4 regions of the Streptomyces sp. NPDC054796 genome follow, and region 1 is predicted to be linked to each of the others. Evidence: riboswitches for the same ligand, from Rfam matches in the RefSeq annotation. Region 1 holds a riboswitch; each other region holds the start of a gene.
What was found. A riboswitch is a leader RNA that binds a small molecule or an ion and turns the genes downstream of it on or off. The one in region 1 is predicted to bind cobalamin.
Positions count from the first base shown of each region.

Region 2: another riboswitch for cobalamin. It lies ahead of ACWGJ2_RS21250 (ABC transporter substrate-binding protein); the one in region 1 lies ahead of metE (5-methyltetrahydropteroyltriglutamate--homocysteine S-methyltransferase).
Region 3: another riboswitch for cobalamin. It lies ahead of ACWGJ2_RS09300 (ribonucleoside-diphosphate reductase subunit alpha); the one in region 1 lies ahead of metE (5-methyltetrahydropteroyltriglutamate--homocysteine S-methyltransferase).
Region 4: another riboswitch for cobalamin. It lies ahead of ACWGJ2_RS28060 (cobalamin biosynthesis protein); the one in region 1 lies ahead of metE (5-methyltetrahydropteroyltriglutamate--homocysteine S-methyltransferase).

Region 1 is NZ_JBSHAO010000022.1:101,851-106,054, forward strand. Features, by position in the region: gene metE (5-methyltetrahydropteroyltriglutamate--homocysteine S-methyltransferase) at 143-2,473, opposite strand; cobalamin riboswitch at 2,618-2,840, opposite strand; gene ACWGJ2_RS20060 (hypothetical protein) at 2,981-4,204, shown strand, end outside.
Region 2 is NZ_JBSHAO010000025.1:31,289-35,492, reverse strand. Features, by position in the region: gene ACWGJ2_RS21260 (ABC transporter ATP-binding protein) at 1-270, opposite strand, end outside; gene ACWGJ2_RS21255 (FecCD family ABC transporter permease) at 320-1,387, opposite strand; gene ACWGJ2_RS21250 (ABC transporter substrate-binding protein) at 1,483-2,556, opposite strand; cobalamin riboswitch at 2,601-2,780, opposite strand; gene ACWGJ2_RS21245 (hypothetical protein) at 2,986-3,201, shown strand; gene ACWGJ2_RS21240 (Tm-1-like ATP-binding domain-containing protein) at 3,330-4,204, shown strand, end outside.
Region 3 is NZ_JBSHAO010000008.1:80,404-84,607, reverse strand. Features, by position in the region: gene mctP (monocarboxylate uptake permease MctP) at 1-1,321, shown strand, start outside; cobalamin riboswitch at 1,479-1,619, shown strand; gene ACWGJ2_RS09300 (ribonucleoside-diphosphate reductase subunit alpha) at 1,756-4,204, shown strand, end outside.
Region 4 is NZ_JBSHAO010000040.1:29,589-33,792, forward strand. Features, by position in the region: gene ACWGJ2_RS28055 (cobyric acid synthase) at 1-542, opposite strand, end outside; gene ACWGJ2_RS28060 (cobalamin biosynthesis protein) at 539-1,555, opposite strand; cobalamin riboswitch at 1,700-1,921, opposite strand; gene ACWGJ2_RS28065 (hypothetical protein) at 2,065-2,280, opposite strand; gene ACWGJ2_RS28070 (anion permease) at 2,328-3,749, opposite strand; gene ACWGJ2_RS28075 (lysozyme) at 3,967-4,204, opposite strand, start outside.

The DNA.
Region 1 (4,204 bases):
GCGGCGGTACGCGGAAGAGGACCGTACGTACCGCCGCGAGGGCGTGACACACCGGGCAGGCGAACGCCCGGTGGGCAGGGCGGGCTCCGGCGCGAGGCCACCTGCTTGCCGGAGCCCGCCGTTCAGGGGGGCCGTTGCGCCGTTACCGCCGCGTCGGCGTCGGCGGCAGTCCGGCCCGTACCGTGCGCGCCGCCTCGACCAGGTGCTCCAGTGAGGCGCGCACCTCCGTCCAGCCCCGGGTCTTCAGGCCGCAGTCGGGGTTGACCCACAGCCGTTCGGCGGGGATCGCCTCAAGTCCCTTGCGCAGCAGCGCCGCTGCCTCGTCCGCGCCGGGCACGCGCGGCGAGTGGATGTCGTAGACGCCGGGGCCGACCTCGCGCGGGTAGCCGACGGCGGCCAGTTCGTCCGCCACCCGCATGTGGGAGCGGGCCGCTTCGAGGCTGATGACGTCCGCGTCGAGCGCCTCGATCGCGGAGACGATGTCGCCGAACTCCGCGTAGCACATGTGCGTGTGGATCTGGGTGTCCGCGCGTACGCCGCTCGTGGTGAGCCGGAACGCCTCGGTGGCCCAGTCGAGATACGCCTCCCTGTCGGCGGCCCGCAGCGGCAGGGTCTCGCGCAGCGCGGGCTCGTCGACCTGGATGACGGCGGTGCCCGCGCCTTCCAGGTCCTGGACCTCGTCGCGCAGGGCCAGTGCCACCTGCCGCGCTGTCTCCCCCAGCGGCTGGTCGTCGCGCACGAAGGACCAGGCCAGCATCGTGACCGGGCCCGTCAGCATGCCCTTGACAGGACGGTTCGTGAGCGACTGCGCGTACGTGGTCCAGGCGACGGTCATCGGCTCGGGCCGCGAGATGTCGCCCGCCAGGATCGGCGGGCGCACATAGCGCGTGCCGTAGGACTGCACCCAGCCGTGCTGGGTGGCGAGGTAGCCGTTCAGCCGCTCGGCGAAGTACTGGACCATGTCGTTGCGTTCGGGCTCGCCGTGCACCAGGACGTCCAGGCCCGCCTCCTCCTGGAAGGCCAGCACCTCGCGGATCTCGGCGGCGATGCGCTGGTCGTACGCGGTGTCGTCGATGCGTCCGCTCCGCAGTTCGGCGCGGGCCGTGCGCAGTTCCGTCGTCTGCGGGAACGAGCCGATGGTGGTGGTCGGCAGCAGCGGCAGCCCCAGGCGGGCGCGCTGCGCCGCCGCGCGCTCCGGATACGGCTGCGAGCGGCGCGCGTCGGCCGGTGTGGCCGCCGCGCAGCGCGCGCGGACGGCGGGATCGCTGGTCAGCGCGGAGGAGGCGCGGGAGGCGAGGTCGGCGCGGTTGGCTGAGAGCCGCCCGGTGATGAGGTCGGTGCCGCCGCTCAGGCCGCGGGCCAGGGTGACGACCTCCTCGGTCTTCTGCCGGGCGAAGGCGAGCCAGCGCGCGATCTGCGGGTCGACGTCGCGTTCCGCGGCGGCGTCCAGTGGCACGTGCAGCAGCGAGCAGGACGGCGCGACGTCCACCCGTTCCGCGAGGCCGAGGAGGGAAGCGAGGGTGCCCAGCGACTTCTCCAGGTTGTTGATCCACACGTTGCGGCCGTCGACGACGCCCGCGACGAGCCGCTTGCCCGGCAGTCCACCCGCGCGTGCCAGGTCGTCAAGGTTGGCGGCGCCGGGCCCGGTGAAGTCCAGGGCCAGCCCCTCCACGGGCGACTTGGCCAGCACGGGCAGGGCCTCGCCGAGGCGGTCGAAGTAGGAGGCGACCAGCAGCTTGGGCCGGTCGGTGAGGGCGCCCAGTTCGCGGTAGGCGCGCTCGGCCGCGTTCAGTTCGGCCGCCGTGCGGTCCGAGGCGAGCGCCGGTTCGTCGAGCTGCACCCACTCGGCGCCCGCTGCCCGCAGATCGGCCAGCACCTCGGCGTACACGGGCAGCAGCCGGTCCAGCAGCGTGAGCGGCTCGAAGCCGTCCGCCACGCCGGGCGCGGGCTTGGCGAGAAGGAGATAGGTGACGGGTCCGACGAGCACGGGCCGCGCGGTGTGCCCCAGTGCCACCGCCTCCCTCAGCTCTCCGACGGGCTTGGCGGAGTCGGCGGTGAAGACCGTGCCGGGGCCCAGTTCGGGCACCAGGTAGTGGTAGTTGGTGTCGAACCACTTGGTCATCTCCAGGGGCGCGGTCTCCTGGGTGCCGCGTGCCATGGCGAAGTAGCCGTCCAGCGCGTCGGTGTCCACGGCGTCGCGGTGCCGCTCGGGGACGGCGCCGACCATCACGGTGGTGTCCAGCACATGGTCGTAGTACGAGAAGTCCCCGGTGGGAACCTCGTTGATCCCGGCGTCGGCGAGGCGCCGCCAGTTGTCCCGGCGCAGGGTGGCCGCGGTCTCCCGCAGGGCTTCTGCGGTGACCCGGCCCTTCCAGTAGCCCTCGACGGCCTTCTTGAGTTCCCTCTTGGAGCCCTGGCGGGGGTATCCGTGGACAGTGGCGCGGGTTGCCGCGGCTGCGGACTTGCTGGTCACTCAACTCTCCTTCGCGAGTCGTGTCGGTGACCCCGGAGGCCGAGCGAGGGGACGAAGGAAAGGCTCACGGGAGGCGCACGCCGTCCGCGCCCTTCCCGTACCGCCGACCCGCCCTCGAGGTCACCGAGATCTCCGCGCACGGGTTTCGTACGCGGACAGTTGGCAGGTCTTCGGACTCGCGGACCCGCCGGGCGCTTCTCGCCCGGCACCTACTGGCCGTCGCTTCCCGGACCCTTCCTGGGACCAGTGCTGATGACGGCGGTCGTTTCCGCTCACCGCTGCGGGGCAGCTCCGGATTCTCACCGGATTCCCTCTTGCGACGCGCCTGCCTGGAGGGCAGGGCGAACCGACTGCGCCGCCCACCCTACGTCGGCGGAACGGCACTGAACAGTGCGCCCCGGCCCGCCTGGTCCCCCGGCGCGTGGCGCAGTGGCGTGCGCGTCGTCGCCTGCGCGCCCTACTGAGCCCCGAGTTCCGCTGCCACGATGAGGCACCGGGGGGACGGCCATGGACCAGACGGGGATCAGAATCGCGAGCGGCGTCGCCGTCTGGATCTTCGCCGCCTTCGGCGGCCTGCTCATCATCCTGCTCTCCCGTGCCGTCACCTCGGCCGCGCAGTACCTCAGGGGACAGGGCCGCATCCTCCCCCTCGTGGTGCGCCCCGACCCGGGCGACGGCGAGGCGCCGGGCGAGACCGGGGGCGAGGGTGGAGGCGGGGGCGGGGGCGACGGTTCCGCCGCCGCGCGGCGCCAGGCGTGCCGTGAACTGGCCGCCCATCTCGCGGTGCGTCTGAGCGCCACGTCGAACGACTCGCTGCTCGCGCCCGGCGCCGCCTCGCCCACCCCCGTCGCGCCCTCGCCGCAGGCGTCGTCCACCCCGCACGGCTGGCTGGAGTCCGTGGTGCGGCTCACGGTGTCCAGACCGCGCGCGTTCCACGTCCACCTCACCGAGATGGAGCCGGTCGAGGAGGGGCTGCGCCGGGTATCCGTACGGATCGTGCGGGCGCCGCAGGGGCAGATCGTGGCGGCCACCGTCGTCGAGAAGCCGCGGGACGAGCAACTGGTGGAGACGCTCGCCTGCTACACCACCGTCAGCGTGCGCGGCCTCCCCGCGATGCGCCGCCGCATCCCCCGCTGGGAGCGCTGGGACCACGACGTGCGCGGCTACGCGCGGTTCCGGCACGGCGTCACCGAGCAGGAGAAGGCACAGGCGCGCGAACAGGCCCGGCCGCTGCCCGCGCCGCTGCTGGCCTACAGCGTCCCCCGGCGGTACGCCGCAGCGCTGCGCGCCTTCGCCGACGCCGCCGAGTACTCGCCGGGCAACCTCACCCTCCGCCTCCACCAGGCGGCGCTGCACGAACGGGTGGGCTCCTACCGGCCCAAGGAGTACGCGAAGGCCATCGACATCTACCAGCGGTGCACCGAGCTGTGGCCGGGCCACATCGAGACCGCGTACCGCACCGCCATCGCCTACTCGCGCGGCTCCACCCCGGTACGCAGGGGCTCCCCGCGCCTGTCCGAGAACGAGATGGAGCGCCTGCACGACACCGCCAACCGGCACTTCGACGACCTCGAACGGCGGCTGCGGCGGCGCGCGCTGGCGCGGTGCTGGGCCCGTACGGTCGTGCCCGGCGGACGGTGGAACCCGGGCGAGCGGCGCTACTGGTCGTCCTGGCTCACCCCGCTGCCGCTGCCCGCGCGGCGCAGCCGCCGCAGCACGTTCCGCGGCGCG
Region 2 (4,204 bases), on a different contig from region 1:
GTCCACCCCCGTCTCGGCGTGCTGCTCCACGACGGCCACCCGGCGGGCGACGTCCTTGCGGCTCAGCCGCGGCAGCGGCACGTCGTCCAGGGTGATCACCCCGGCCGAGGCGGCCCGTATTCCGGCCAGCAGCCGCAGCAGCGTCGACTTGCCCGAACCGTTGGGCCCCAGCAGCCCCACCGTCTCGCCGGGGCGCGGCGACAGGCTGACCCCTTCGAGGATCAGCTTGCCGTCGGCACGCCAGGCCACATCACGCGCGCGCAGACTCATCCCCGTCCCCCTCCGGTCTCCCGTGCCCCGTGTTCCGTCGCGCCCGCCGTCACCGGGACCTCCTCGTGCGGTGCAGGATCACGACGAACGCGGGCACCCCGATCAGCGAGGTCGCCACGCCGACGGGAAGTTCCTGCGGGTCCAGCACGGTCCGCGCCAGCGTGTCCACCCAGACCAGGAACACCGCGCCCACCAGCGCCGTGGTGGGCAGCAGCCGCCGGTGCCCCGGACCCGTCAGCACGCGTGCGGCGTGCGGCAGGACGAGCCCGACGAAGCCGATCGCGCCCGCCGCGCTGACCAGCACCGCCGTCAACAGTGCCGTCACCAGCAGCAGAAGCATCCGCACCCGCTGGACCGCCACGCCCAGGGCCGCCGCCGCCTCCTGCCCGAAGGCGAACGCGTCCAGCGTGTTGGCCCGCGTCAGACACACGGCGAGCACCAGCACCAGCGCACCCGCGCACAGGGCCACGTCCGTCCAGCCGGCGCTGCTCAGCGACCCCAGCAGCCAGAACAGCACCCCGCGTGTCTGCTCCGCGTCGGCGGAGGTGAAGACGATGAACGAGGTGAGCGCAGAGAAGAGCTGCATGGCGGCGATGCCCGACAGCAGCACTCGGTCCGTCGTCCCGCCCGAGGTGTAGGCGAGCAGCAGCACGAGCCCGAAGGAGACGACCGCGCCCACGAAGGCGCCCGCCGAGAGGGACACGGCCCCGCCGCCGACGCCCAGCACCGCCACGGCCACCGCGCCGGTCGAGGCGCCCGAGGACACACCGAGGACGAACGGGTCGGCCAGCGGGTTGCGCAGCAGCGACTGGAGCACGGCGCCGCACACCCCCAGGCCCGCACCGCACACCGCGGCGAGCAGGGTGCGCGGCAGCCGCAGCTCCCACACGATGCCCTCGCGGATCGGCGTCAGACCGGCCTCGGCGCCACCGAGGCGCTCGGCCACCACCCGCCACACATCGCCGACGCCCAGTGCCGCGGGCCCGATGGTGATGGCCACCGCGACGGACAGTGCGAGGAGCAGCACACCCGCGGCCCACAGCACCGCCGCGCCGGTCCCGGTGCGCGCGGCCCGTACGCTCCACGATCGCGCGGCACGTAGGCGCGCGGCGAGCATCGGCCCGTCGGCGGCGCCGTCCCGTGCGGGTGCGTCGTCCTGTGTGGCCGGTGCGGGCGCGGCCGGCGTGGTGGGTGTGCGTTCGCGCGGCGTACTCAACCGGCGAGCCCGAACGTCCGCAGGCCCTTCGCGACCTTCTCGATGCCCTCGACGGTGCGGATCGACGGATTCATCGCGGCGCCGCTCAGCAGCACATACCGCTTCTTCTCCACGGCCTTCATATGGCGGGTGACCGGGTTGGACTCCAGCCACTTGATCTTCGCGGCGGCGGTCTCGGCCGTCTCGCTCTTACGGCTCAGATCGCCGAGGACGATCACGTCGGGATCGCGGTCCGCGACCCGCTCCCAGTTGATCTGCGGCCACTCGTCGTGTGTGTCGTCGAAGACGTTCGTAGCGCCGACGGCACGCGTGATGATGCCCGGCGCACCGCAGCACCCGGCCAGATACGGCGACTCGGAGTTGGCGAACCAGTACATCAGCCGGGTGTCCGACGCTTCGACGTCCTCCGTCGCCTTCGCGGTGCGTGCCTTCAGCTCGGCGACGAGCTTCTCGCCGCGCTTCTCCACGCCGAACACCTCGGCCAGGTCCCTGACCTCGCCGTAGACGTCGTCCATGCGCAGCGGCTCCGCGCGCTCGCCGTCGCCGCTCCCGCCGTTGTCCTTGGCGCAGTCGGTGGGAGAGAGGTACGTCGGCACGCCCAGCTTCTCGAAGTCCCCGCGCGGGGCCACCCCGCCCTTGCCGAGCGCCGACTCGAAGGACGCCGCCACGAAGTCCGGCTCCTCGTCCAGCACGCGTTCGAAGGAGGGCGCGTTGTCCGCGAGACGTTCGACCTTGGCGTTCTCCTCGCCCAGGCCCTTGGCGACGGGGTCGGTCCAGGTGGCGGTGCCCGCCATGCGGTCGGCGAGGCCGAGGGAGAGCAGGATCTCCGTCGTGCCCTGGTTCAGCGAGACGGCCCGCCTGGGCGGGGAGTCGACGGTGACCTTCTCGCCGCAGTTCTCCAGCGTGCGCGGATAGCCCCCGGACGCCGTGGACTTCCCGGAGCCCTCACCCCCGCCCCCGGAGCCCGAGCCGGAGCCCTTTGTGCCGCAGGCCGCCGTCAGCGCCATCAGCGAGGTGAGGAGTACGGCCGCGATGCGGGTACGGCGTGAGGTCGCCACCACAGTTCCCATCCGTCAGAGGCCCAGTCGCGAGGCCCGGCGTCCTTCCGCCCCGGTGCCGGGGCGGACCGCCAGCAGGTCTTCGGACTCGGGACTCCCACGGGCCGAGCGCCTTCCCGGACTCCTCCAGTGGCCTCTGCTCGCCCGCCCTGTCCCTCACCGCTGCGCGTCAGTTCCGGGTTCGCACCGGATTCCCTGACCCCATCAGGGGTTCGACTGGCGTCGGCAAGCTATCACACGGACCTGGGCGGTTCGCCCGGCGGCCGATGCGCTGAGCTGCGAGGACGGGGCGCGGAGAGGTGGTGTGCCGGGCCGTCAGGACATCAAGGGCGGTTGACGCCTTACACGTCGGGTAGAAGCGCCACCGAGTCCCAAGGGCCAGCCGCGGCACACGCGGCTCACCGAGCAGAGGGCCGAGAGGACAGAGCAGAGGGAGGCACCATGCGCACCCGTACCCGCCGCACGCCGACCACCGCAGCCCTGCGCAGAGTCGCCCTGCGCGCCGTCAGAAGGATCGCGCACCCCGCGCGCGCCCGCTCCGGCACGGGCCACCCGCACCGCGACCTGAACCGTCCGCGCCCCGGTGCCCACACCCTGCGCCCGTACCAGGTGACACCCCACGACGCGCTCCAGCGCCGGGGCCCCACCACACTCTGAGGGGCCGCTGAGAGGCCGTTGAGGGGCCGTTCCCGCGCGCCCCGCCCGTCCGCGTCCGTCCCCCGGTCTTTACCTGCCACCGTCGCACCACCCAGGATCGGATCATCGTCGAGCGAAGGAGCGCCGGGATGGCGACGGTGGTACTGGTCGGGACCCTGGACACCAAGGGCGCGGAGTACGCCTGGCTGAGCGCGCGGTTACGGGAGCTGGGCTGCGAGGTGGTACTCGTCGACGCCGGGGTGCGACGTGTCCCGCCGGGCGCACCGGCCGCCGACGTGTCGGGCGAGGCCGTCGCACGCGCCGCCGGCCACGGCCTGGAGCGACTGCGCGCGACGGGCGACCGCAACACGGCGGTGACGGCCATGGCGGAGGGCGCCGAGCACGTCGTGCGGGACCTGTACGAGGCGGGCCGCCTGCACGCACTGCTGGCGGTCGGCGGCAGCGGCGGCTCGTTCATCGCGGCCCGCGCGATGCGCGCGCTCCCCATCGGGGTGCCCAAGCTGCTGGTGAGCACCATGGCGGGCGGGGACGTGGGCCCGTACGTGGGCAGCGGCGATGTCACGCTGATGCACAGCGTGGTGGACATCGCCGGGATCAACTCCGTCTCGCGGCTCGTACTCGGCAACGCGGCAGCCGCCGCGGCCGGTATGGCCGCGCACCGGGCACGCGCCGTGGCGGAGCCCGGGCCGCGGGGGCGCAAGGTCATCGGCGCGACGATGTTCGGTGTCACCACGCCCGCGGTGGACGCGGCACGGGCGCGCCTGGAGGAACTGGGCTACGAGGTGCTGGTCTTCCACGCCACGGGCGTGGGCGGCCGGGCCCTGGAGAGGCTCGCCGCCGACGGCCAGCTGGACGGTGTGCTGGATCTGACGACGACCGAGCTGGCCGACGACCTCGTCGGCGGTGTGCTCAGCGCGGGCCCCGACCGGCTCACGGCGGCGGGCGCCGCTGCGCTCCCGCAGGTCGTCGCGCCGGGCGCCCTGGACATGGTCAACTTCGGCCC
Region 3 (4,204 bases), on a different contig from region 1:
GCTCTCGCTGGCGGTGGCGCTGACGGGCATCCTCGCGACGATGCCGTACATCGCGCTCCAGCTCGTCGGCATCCAGGCGGTGCTCGACGTGATGGGCGTCGGCGGCGGGGAGTCGACGCACTGGTTCATCAAGGACCTGCCGATCCTCATCGCGTTCGGCGTGCTCGCGGCCTACACCTACTCCTCCGGGCTGCGCGCTCCCGCACTGATCGCGTTCGTGAAGGACGCGCTGATCTACATCGTCATCGCCGTCGCCATCATCTACATCCCGATCAAGCTCGGCGGCTTCGACGTGATCTTCGACAAGGCGGGCGCCTACTTCGCCGAGGAGAACCCCGCCACGGGCGCCCCGCGCGGCGAGCTGGCCAGCGGACCCAACGCGCAGTGGGCCTACGGGACGCTGGCGCTGGGCTCGGCGCTGGCGCTGTTCATGTACCCGCACTCGATCACCGCGACGCTCTCCAGCCGCAGCCGCGAGGTGATCCGCCGCAACACCACCATCCTGCCGCTCTACTCGCTGATGCTGGGCTTCCTGGCGCTGCTGGGCTTCATGGCCATCGCGGCGGGGATCACCGTGGAGAACGGGCAGCTCGCGGTGCCGCAGCTGTTCGAGGAGATGTTCCCGGACTGGTTCGCCGGGGTGGCCTTCGCCGCCATCGGCATCGGCGCCCTGGTCCCGGCCGCGATCATGTCGATCGCAGCCGCGAATCTCTTCACCCGGAACATCTACAAGGACTTCCTCCGTCCGAACGCCACGGCGGCGCAGGAGACCAAGGTCTCCAAGCTGGTCTCGCTGCTGGTGAAGGTCGGCGCGCTCGTCTTCGTCCTGGGCATGGACAAGACCGTGGCCATCAACTTCCAGTTGCTGGGCGGGATCTGGATCCTCCAGACCTTCCCCGCGCTGGTCGGCGGCCTGTTCACGCGCTGGTTCCACCGCTGGGGCCTGCTGGCGGGCTGGGCCGTGGGCATGGTCTACGGCACGCTCGCCGCGTACGGCGTCGCCAGCCCGACGCAGGAGCACTTCGGCGGCAGCAACGCGACGATCCCCGGCATCGGCGAGATCGGCTACATCGGTCTGACGGCCTTCGTGCTGAACGTCCTCGTCACGGTCGTCGCGACCCTCGTGCTGCGCGCCGTGAAGGCGCCCGACGGCATCGACGAGACGAGCCCCGGCGACTACACGGCGGACGCGGGCGACCCCGGCGTCCGCGAGGAACTGCCCCCGCCCACGGGCGCGGACGACACAGGGGACGCCAACGACGCAGGCGCCACGACGGAGGGCGCCGGCTCCGGGGAGGGCGCCAGGACGGCGGCCCACTGACCCCAGGGGCGCCCCGCGATCACCTCGGCACCCCCGAACCCGCCTGGCCCGGCCGCCGGGCCCACAGCGCCCCGCTGACGCCTCCGCGTCAGCGGGGCGCTGCGCGTTCCCCCTACCGACACAAGATATGGGGGTGGGTGCGTAAGCCAGCACAACATGTATTCTCGTGCTCGCTGTCGCCGCAGGGGAATCCGGTGCGAGTCCGGAACTGTCCCGCAACGGTGTGCGATGGGCCGATCTGTGCCATGACGCGCAGCCCGCCGCGAGTCCGAGTACCTGTCGGCAGCATCGATGACGTCCGGGCCTCGTGGGTTGGGCCGGAGGACGCTGCGTGGTGTGCCGTGCCGCCCCTGCGGGCGACGGTCAGGGCTGCCCGCACGCGCCCCCGCGCACCGCCCCGCACGGCCCCAGCCGAGCGAGGGAGAGCACGTCCAGTGACGACCGCACCAGCAGCACCCGTCGAAGCGGAGTCCGACTCAGCCGGGGCAGCCGAATCAGCCGGGGCAGCCGGGGCAGCGGGACCCAACGGACCGGCCACCGCGGCCGGACCCGCCGAGTCCGCCAAGCGCTCCGCGCTGCTGCGCACCCTGACCGAGCTGACCGCCGACCTCCCCGGCACCGACCCCGGACGGGTCGCGGGCGCCGCGCTGCGCGGGGCCCAGCCGGGCGCCGACGAGGGCGAGTTGCGCTCGCTCGCCTGCGAGGCGGCTGCCGGTCTGATCGGCGAGGAGCCGGTGTACTCCCGCCTCGCGGCGCGGCTGCTGACCCTCGCGGTGCGCGAAGAGGCCGCCGGGCAGGGCGCGGTCTCCTTCTCCGCCTCGGTGGCGACGGGCCACCGCGAGGGCCTGATCGCGGACGGCACGGCCGCGTTCGTACGGGCGCACGCTGAGCGGCTGGACGCGCTCGTCGAGCGGGCCGTCGAGGACGGCGCCGACGACCGCTTCGGCTACTTCGGGCTGCGGACGGTCCACTCCCGCTATCTGCTGCGCCACCCGACATCCCGTCAGATCATCGAGACCCCGCAGCACTTCCTGCTGCGCGTGGCCTGCGGACTGGCCGAGGACGCGTCGGAGCGGGCGCTGGACGAGGTCGCGGAGCTGTACCGGCTGACCAGCTCGCTCGCCTATCTGCCCTCGTCCCCCACCCTGTTCAACTCCGGCACCCGGCACCCGCAGATGTCCTCCTGCTATCTGCTGGACTCGCCGCTGGACGAACTGGACTCGCTCTACGAGCGCTACCACCAGGTGGCGCGCCTCTCGAAGCACGCGGGCGGCATCGGCATCCCCTTCTCCCGCATCCGCTCCAGGGGCTCGCTGATCCGGGGCACCAACGGGCACTCCAACGGCATCGTCCCGTTCCTGCGCACCCTGGACTCCTCCGTCGCCGCCGTGAACCAGGGCGGACGGCGCAAGGGCGCGGCCTGCGTCTACCTGGAGACGTGGCACGCGGACCTGGAGGAGTTCCTGGAGCTGCGGGACAACACGGGCGAGGAGGCCCGCCGCACCCACAACCTCAACATCGCGCACTGGATCCCCGACGAGTTCATGCGCCGCGTCGAGGCGGACGCCGAGTGGTCGCTGCTCTCGCCCTCCGACGCGCCGGAGCTGGTGGACCTGTGGGGCGACGAGTTCGACGCCGCCTACCGCAGGGCGGAGGCCGAGGGCCGCTACGCCAAGCGCGTCCCCGCACGCCAGCTCTACGCCCGCATGATGCGCACCCTCGCGCAGACCGGCAACGGCTGGATGACCTTCAAGGACGCGTCCAACCGCACCGCCAACCAGACGGCCGAGCCGGGCCGCGTCGTCCACTCCTCGAACCTGTGCACCGAGATCCTGGAGGTCACCGACGACGGCGAGACGGCCGTCTGCAACCTCGGCTCCGTCAACCTCGCGGCCCATCTGGGGGACGTCTCCCGTGGCTGGGAGGAGGCGATGGACTGGGAGAAGCTGGACGCGACCGTCCGCACGGCCGTGACCTTCCTGGACCGGGTCGTGGACATCAACTACTACCCGACGGACCAGGCGGCCACGTCCAACTCCCGCTGGCGCCCCGTCGGCCTGGGCGTGATGGGCCTCCAGGACGTCTTCTTCCGGCTGCGGCTGCCCTTCGACTCGCCCGAGGCCACCGCGCTCTCCACCCGTATCGCCGAGCGGATCATGCTCGCCGCCTACGAGGCGTCGGCCGCGCTGGCCGAGCGGCACGGCCCGCTGCCCGCCTGGTCCGAGACCCGTACGGCGCGTGGCGTGCTGCACCCGGACCACTACGCGGACGCGGACGCCTCCGAGCGGGCCTGGCCCGAGCGCTGGGAGGCGCTGCGCGCCCGTATCGCGGAGACCGGCATGCGCAACGCGCTGCTGCTGGCCATCGCGCCGACGGCGACGATCGCCTCGATCGCCGGCGTCTACGAGTGCATCGAGCCCCAGGTCTCCAACCTCTTCAAGCGCGAGACGCTCAGCGGCGAGTTCCTCCAGGTCAACGCCTATCTGGTGGAGGAGCTGAAGCGGCAGGGCCTGTGGGACGACCGCGCCAGGGAGGCGCTGCGCGAGTCCAACGGCTCCGTCGAGGGCCTTACGTGGGTCCCCGAGGACGTGCGGAAGCTGTACCGCACGGCGTGGGAGCTGCCGCAGCGCGCGCTCATCGACATGGCGGCGGCGCGCACGCCGTACCTCGACCAGAGCCAGTCGCTGAACCTGTTCATGGCGTCGCCGACGATCGGCAAGCTCAGCTCGATGTACGCGTACGCCTGGAAGCGCGGCATCAAGACCACGTACTACCTGCGCTCGCGCCCCGCCACGCGGATCGCGCGCGCGGCGAGCAGCACGGCGGGTGCGACGGGCGCGACGGATGCGACGGCACCCGCGTCCGCGCCCGTACCCGTACCCG
Region 4 (4,204 bases), on a different contig from region 1:
CGGGCGAGGCCCATGTTGACGATGTCGCTGCGCCGCAGGTTGATCTCGGCGGGGCTGCCCGCGCCCTCGCAGATGACGGCGTCGTGGGTGCGGCGCAGCTCGTCGAGGCAGTCGGTGACCGTGGCCAGCAGCTTCTCCTGGCGGCCCTCGTGGTAGCCGCGTGCGCTGAGTTCGCCCACGGGCCTGCCCAGCAGCACGACCTGGCTGGTGCGGTCGCCGCCCGGCTTCAGCAGTACGGGGTTCATCAGCGCGCTGGGCTCCACCCTGGCCGCCGCGGCCTGCATGGCCTGGGCGCGGCCGATCTCGGCGCCCTCGCGGGTGACGAAGGAGTTCAGCGACATGTTCTGGGCCTTGAACGGGGCGACCTTCACGCCCTTGCGGGCCAGCCAGCGGCAGATGCCCGCGGTGACGACGCTCTTGCCCGCGTCGGAGGTCGTGCCCGCGACGAGGAGGCCGCCGCCCCTGGTGGTCGGGCGCGGTCCGGCGTTGCCGCCGTTGCCGTTTCTGCCGTTGCCGTTGCCGCTGTCGGCCGTGCCGCTCATGAGGTCCCCTTCCGTGGCCCGCGCACGCGGGAGTACCGGGAATGCGCAGCCCCGGCGGCGAGCCGCCCCGCCGCGGTCACCGCGAGCGCGAGCACGCCGACGCGACGCGACAGCCGCGCCGCGCGCGCGATGTCACCGGTCTCCACGGCGCGTCCGGGCGAGTTGAGTACGGGCCTGTGCTCGGTCCGCCCGCCGTAGGAGAGCGTTCCGCCCAGCCGCACGCCCAGCGCACCGGCGAACGCGGCCTCCACGGGGCCCGCGTTGGGGCTCGGGTGGCGGTGCGCGTCCGTACGCCAGGCGCGCAGCGCGCCGCGCGGGTCCGGGCCCGCGAGCGCTGCGAGGACGGCGGTGAGCCGGGCACCGGGCCAGCCCGCGACATCGTCGAGCCGGGCCGAAGCCCAGCCGAAGCGCAGATGGCGGGGGGAGCGGTGGCCGACCATCGCGTCGAGCGTGTTGACGGCGCGGAAGCCCGCCATCCCGGGCACTCCGGCCAGCGCGCCCCACACGAGGGCGCCGACGACCGCGTCCGAGGTGTTCTCGGCGACGGACTCGACCACGGCGCGCGCGATCCCGTCGGCGTCCAGCGCCTGGGGGTCGCGTCCGCACAGATGGGGCAGCCGCCGCCGCGCCGCCGCCAGATCGCCCGCCTCCAGTGCGGCGCCGACGGCGCGTGCCTCGCGGACCAGCCCGGCGCCGCCGAGCACGGTCCAGGTGACGCCCGCGGTGAGGGCGACGCTCGCGGGGCCGTGGGCCACGGTGTCAGCGCTGTTCGTACGGCGGTCCGCCGCACGCGCGGCGCGCGTCAGCGCCGTCGCAGCGGCGACGGCGCCCGCGACGCACAGGGCCGTGTAGGCGGCGCCGCTGTCGCGCCGGTCGCGCCACAGGCGGCGCTCGGCCGCACCGGCGGCGCGCCCGAAGGCGGCCACGGGGTGGCCGCGCCGGGGGTCACCGAGCAGCAGGTCGCCGAGGAATCCGAGGGCTGCGCCACAGGCGTGGGCGCGTGGGGCCCGCATCCGTCAGCGCGCCGTCATGCCTCGTAGGGCCGGTGCCGTGGTGGGCACCGGGCGTGCCGTGCCCACGTCAGGGCGTGCGGCCAGGAGTTGGTTGGCGGTGAAGCCGGGCATGGCGGTGTCCTCACTCAGGGTCCTCGCCCTGGCTCGACGTGACCGGCGGTGAGAGTCTCCTGGCTCCCGGATCGGCGCTCAGGGGGTGTCGTACGGACCCCCTCCCCGGCCTTCCAGCCCGCATGTGCGCGTGGGCCGTGACCTTCTGGTTGGGGAGCGCTCCCCGGTGACAGTGGCGGGACCGCGCCGGATTCGCACCGGCTTCCTCTCCTGCCGCCGTTGGGCAACGGGAAGTCCACCACGGTTCACGAGAGGGCGTCAACTCGCCCTGACCTGCGACGGGAGAGTGTGAGGAGACACACGGGCGCACATGGACGAGGGGTACGAGCAACCGCTCGTACCCCTCGTCAGGATGCCGTCGTGTGCGGACGGACGGACGCTGTCGTCCGCTGTCGTCGCTAGGCGGCGATGAGGTAGATGCCGAACGCCACGGCCGCCGCGCACAGCGCGAAGCAGGCGTAGGCACCGGTGCGGGCGAGCGCCGGGGCGCCGGTGCCGTCCGCCTTGCGGGCCGAGGAGCCGACGATGCCGAGCGTGAACACGCCCACCAGGCCGACCGTCGCCACGAGGCTGACGCCGAAGACCTGGCCGAGAGCGGCCCAGTCGATGTTCATAGCGGTCTTCCTTCTGACTTCCTGGACGGGGTGGGGTGCCGGGGCCTCTAGGAGGGGACGCCGGACCGGGGACGTGCGGTGCCCGCGCGCGGGCGAGGCTCCGGAAGCGTGGGCTCCGCTCCTGCGAACGGCACATGCTCGGGCCGGGGCTCGGAGGCGGTCTCGTCGGTCTCGTCGGACGAGGTCCCGTCGGCCGTGTCCGCGCCCAGGGCCGCTGCCGCCGCCTCGGAGGTGACGGGCGTGCCGGGGGCCGGAGGCGGTGCGACGGAGCGCATGGCCGCGGTGACGACACCGGCGGGCTCGTCCGCGCCGCCGAGAACGCCGGGAACACCGGAGCCGTCGGCCGGTGCGGGGGTCGCGCCGTCGTGGACGTCGTTCACGTTGGTGTGGTCCACCGGCTGGCGCCGCGAGAGCGCCCAGATGGTGAGGCAGATCGCCAGCGCGAGGACCGCGACCGTGGCCACGCCCCAGTCGCCCTGGTCGGCCAGCAGGGCCGAACCCGCGGCGACGAGACCGGCCGCGGGGAGGGTCAGTGCCCAGCCCGTGACCATCCGGCCCGCCGTCGACCAGCGCACGACGCCGCCCTTGCGGCCGAGCCCGGAGCCCATGACGGCGCCGGAGCAGACGTGGGTGGTCGAGAGGGAGAAGCCGATGTGCGAGGAGGCCAGGATGGTGGCCGCCGCGCTGGTCTGGGCCGCGAAGCCCTGCGGGGGCTGGATGTCGGTGATGCCCTTGCCCATGGTGCGGATGATCCGCCAGCCGCCGAGGTACGTACCGGCCGCTATGGCGATGCCGGCGGCGGCGATGACCCACACCGGCGGGTCGGCGCTCGGCGCGAGGGCGCCGCCGGTGATCAGCGCGAGCGTGATCACACCCATGGTCTTCTGCGCGTCGTTGGTGCCGTGCGCGAGGGAGACGAGCGCGGCCGAGGTGATCTGGCCCGCGCGGTAGCCCTTGGCGGTCTGGCCCTCGTCGGCGTGCCGGGCGAGCCGGTACGTCAGCCGCGTCGCGACGAGCGCTGCGATGCCCGCGACGAGCGGCGCCGCGAGTGCCGGGATGAGGACCTTCATCACGACGACGTCGGCGTTGACGGCCCCGAGGCCGACGGAGGCGACGGTGGCGCCGATGAGGCCGCCCATCAGGGCGTGGGAGGAGCTGGAGGGGAGGCCCGCCAGCCAGGTCAGCAGGTTCCAGATGATGGCGCCGACGAGACCCGCGAAGATCACTTCGGGCCGGATACCGGAGCCTTCGTCAATGATTCCCGACGAGATGGTCTTGGCCACCTCGACCGAGAGGAACGCGCCGACGAGGTTGAGGGCCGCCGACATCGCCACCGCGGTCTTGGGCTTGAGAGCCCCCGTGGAAATGGTGGTGGCCATGGCGTTGGCCGTGTCGTGGAAGCCGTTCGTAAAGTCGAACACCAAGGCCGTGACGATCACGATCCCGATGAGAAGCGTGATGTGTTCCATTCACCCAGGCCACAATCAGTTCGAAGGTTGATGACTCGGTGAACGTAAGAAGCACGGGTGAACGGAAGGTGAACTGCGGCAGGCGTCGGAGTGTCACTACCTGACGCCTGTTGTGAGCGGCGCTTCCGGGGCGCTTGCGCGCGCCCTCCCGTGTGTTCTGAGATCACCGCCGGGGCCCCGGTGGCCCCTTGGGGAAACTTAGGGGAAGGGGCGCTGGTCAGCCGCGCGCGTAGCGTCTGAGCTGGGCCATCGAACCGTTGAAGAGATTCTGGTCACCCGGCAGCTTGCCCTTGTTCGCGTACTGCCAGATGGTACGCGTACCCCATCCGGCCGGGAGCGGCCCCGCGCTCCTGCTCCAGTCCGCCAGCCACAGCGGATGCCGGGCCGCGAACGCGCGGCTGTTGCCCGTGCAGCTCTTCCACCAGCGGGTGGAGGTGTAGATGGCCGGATAGCGG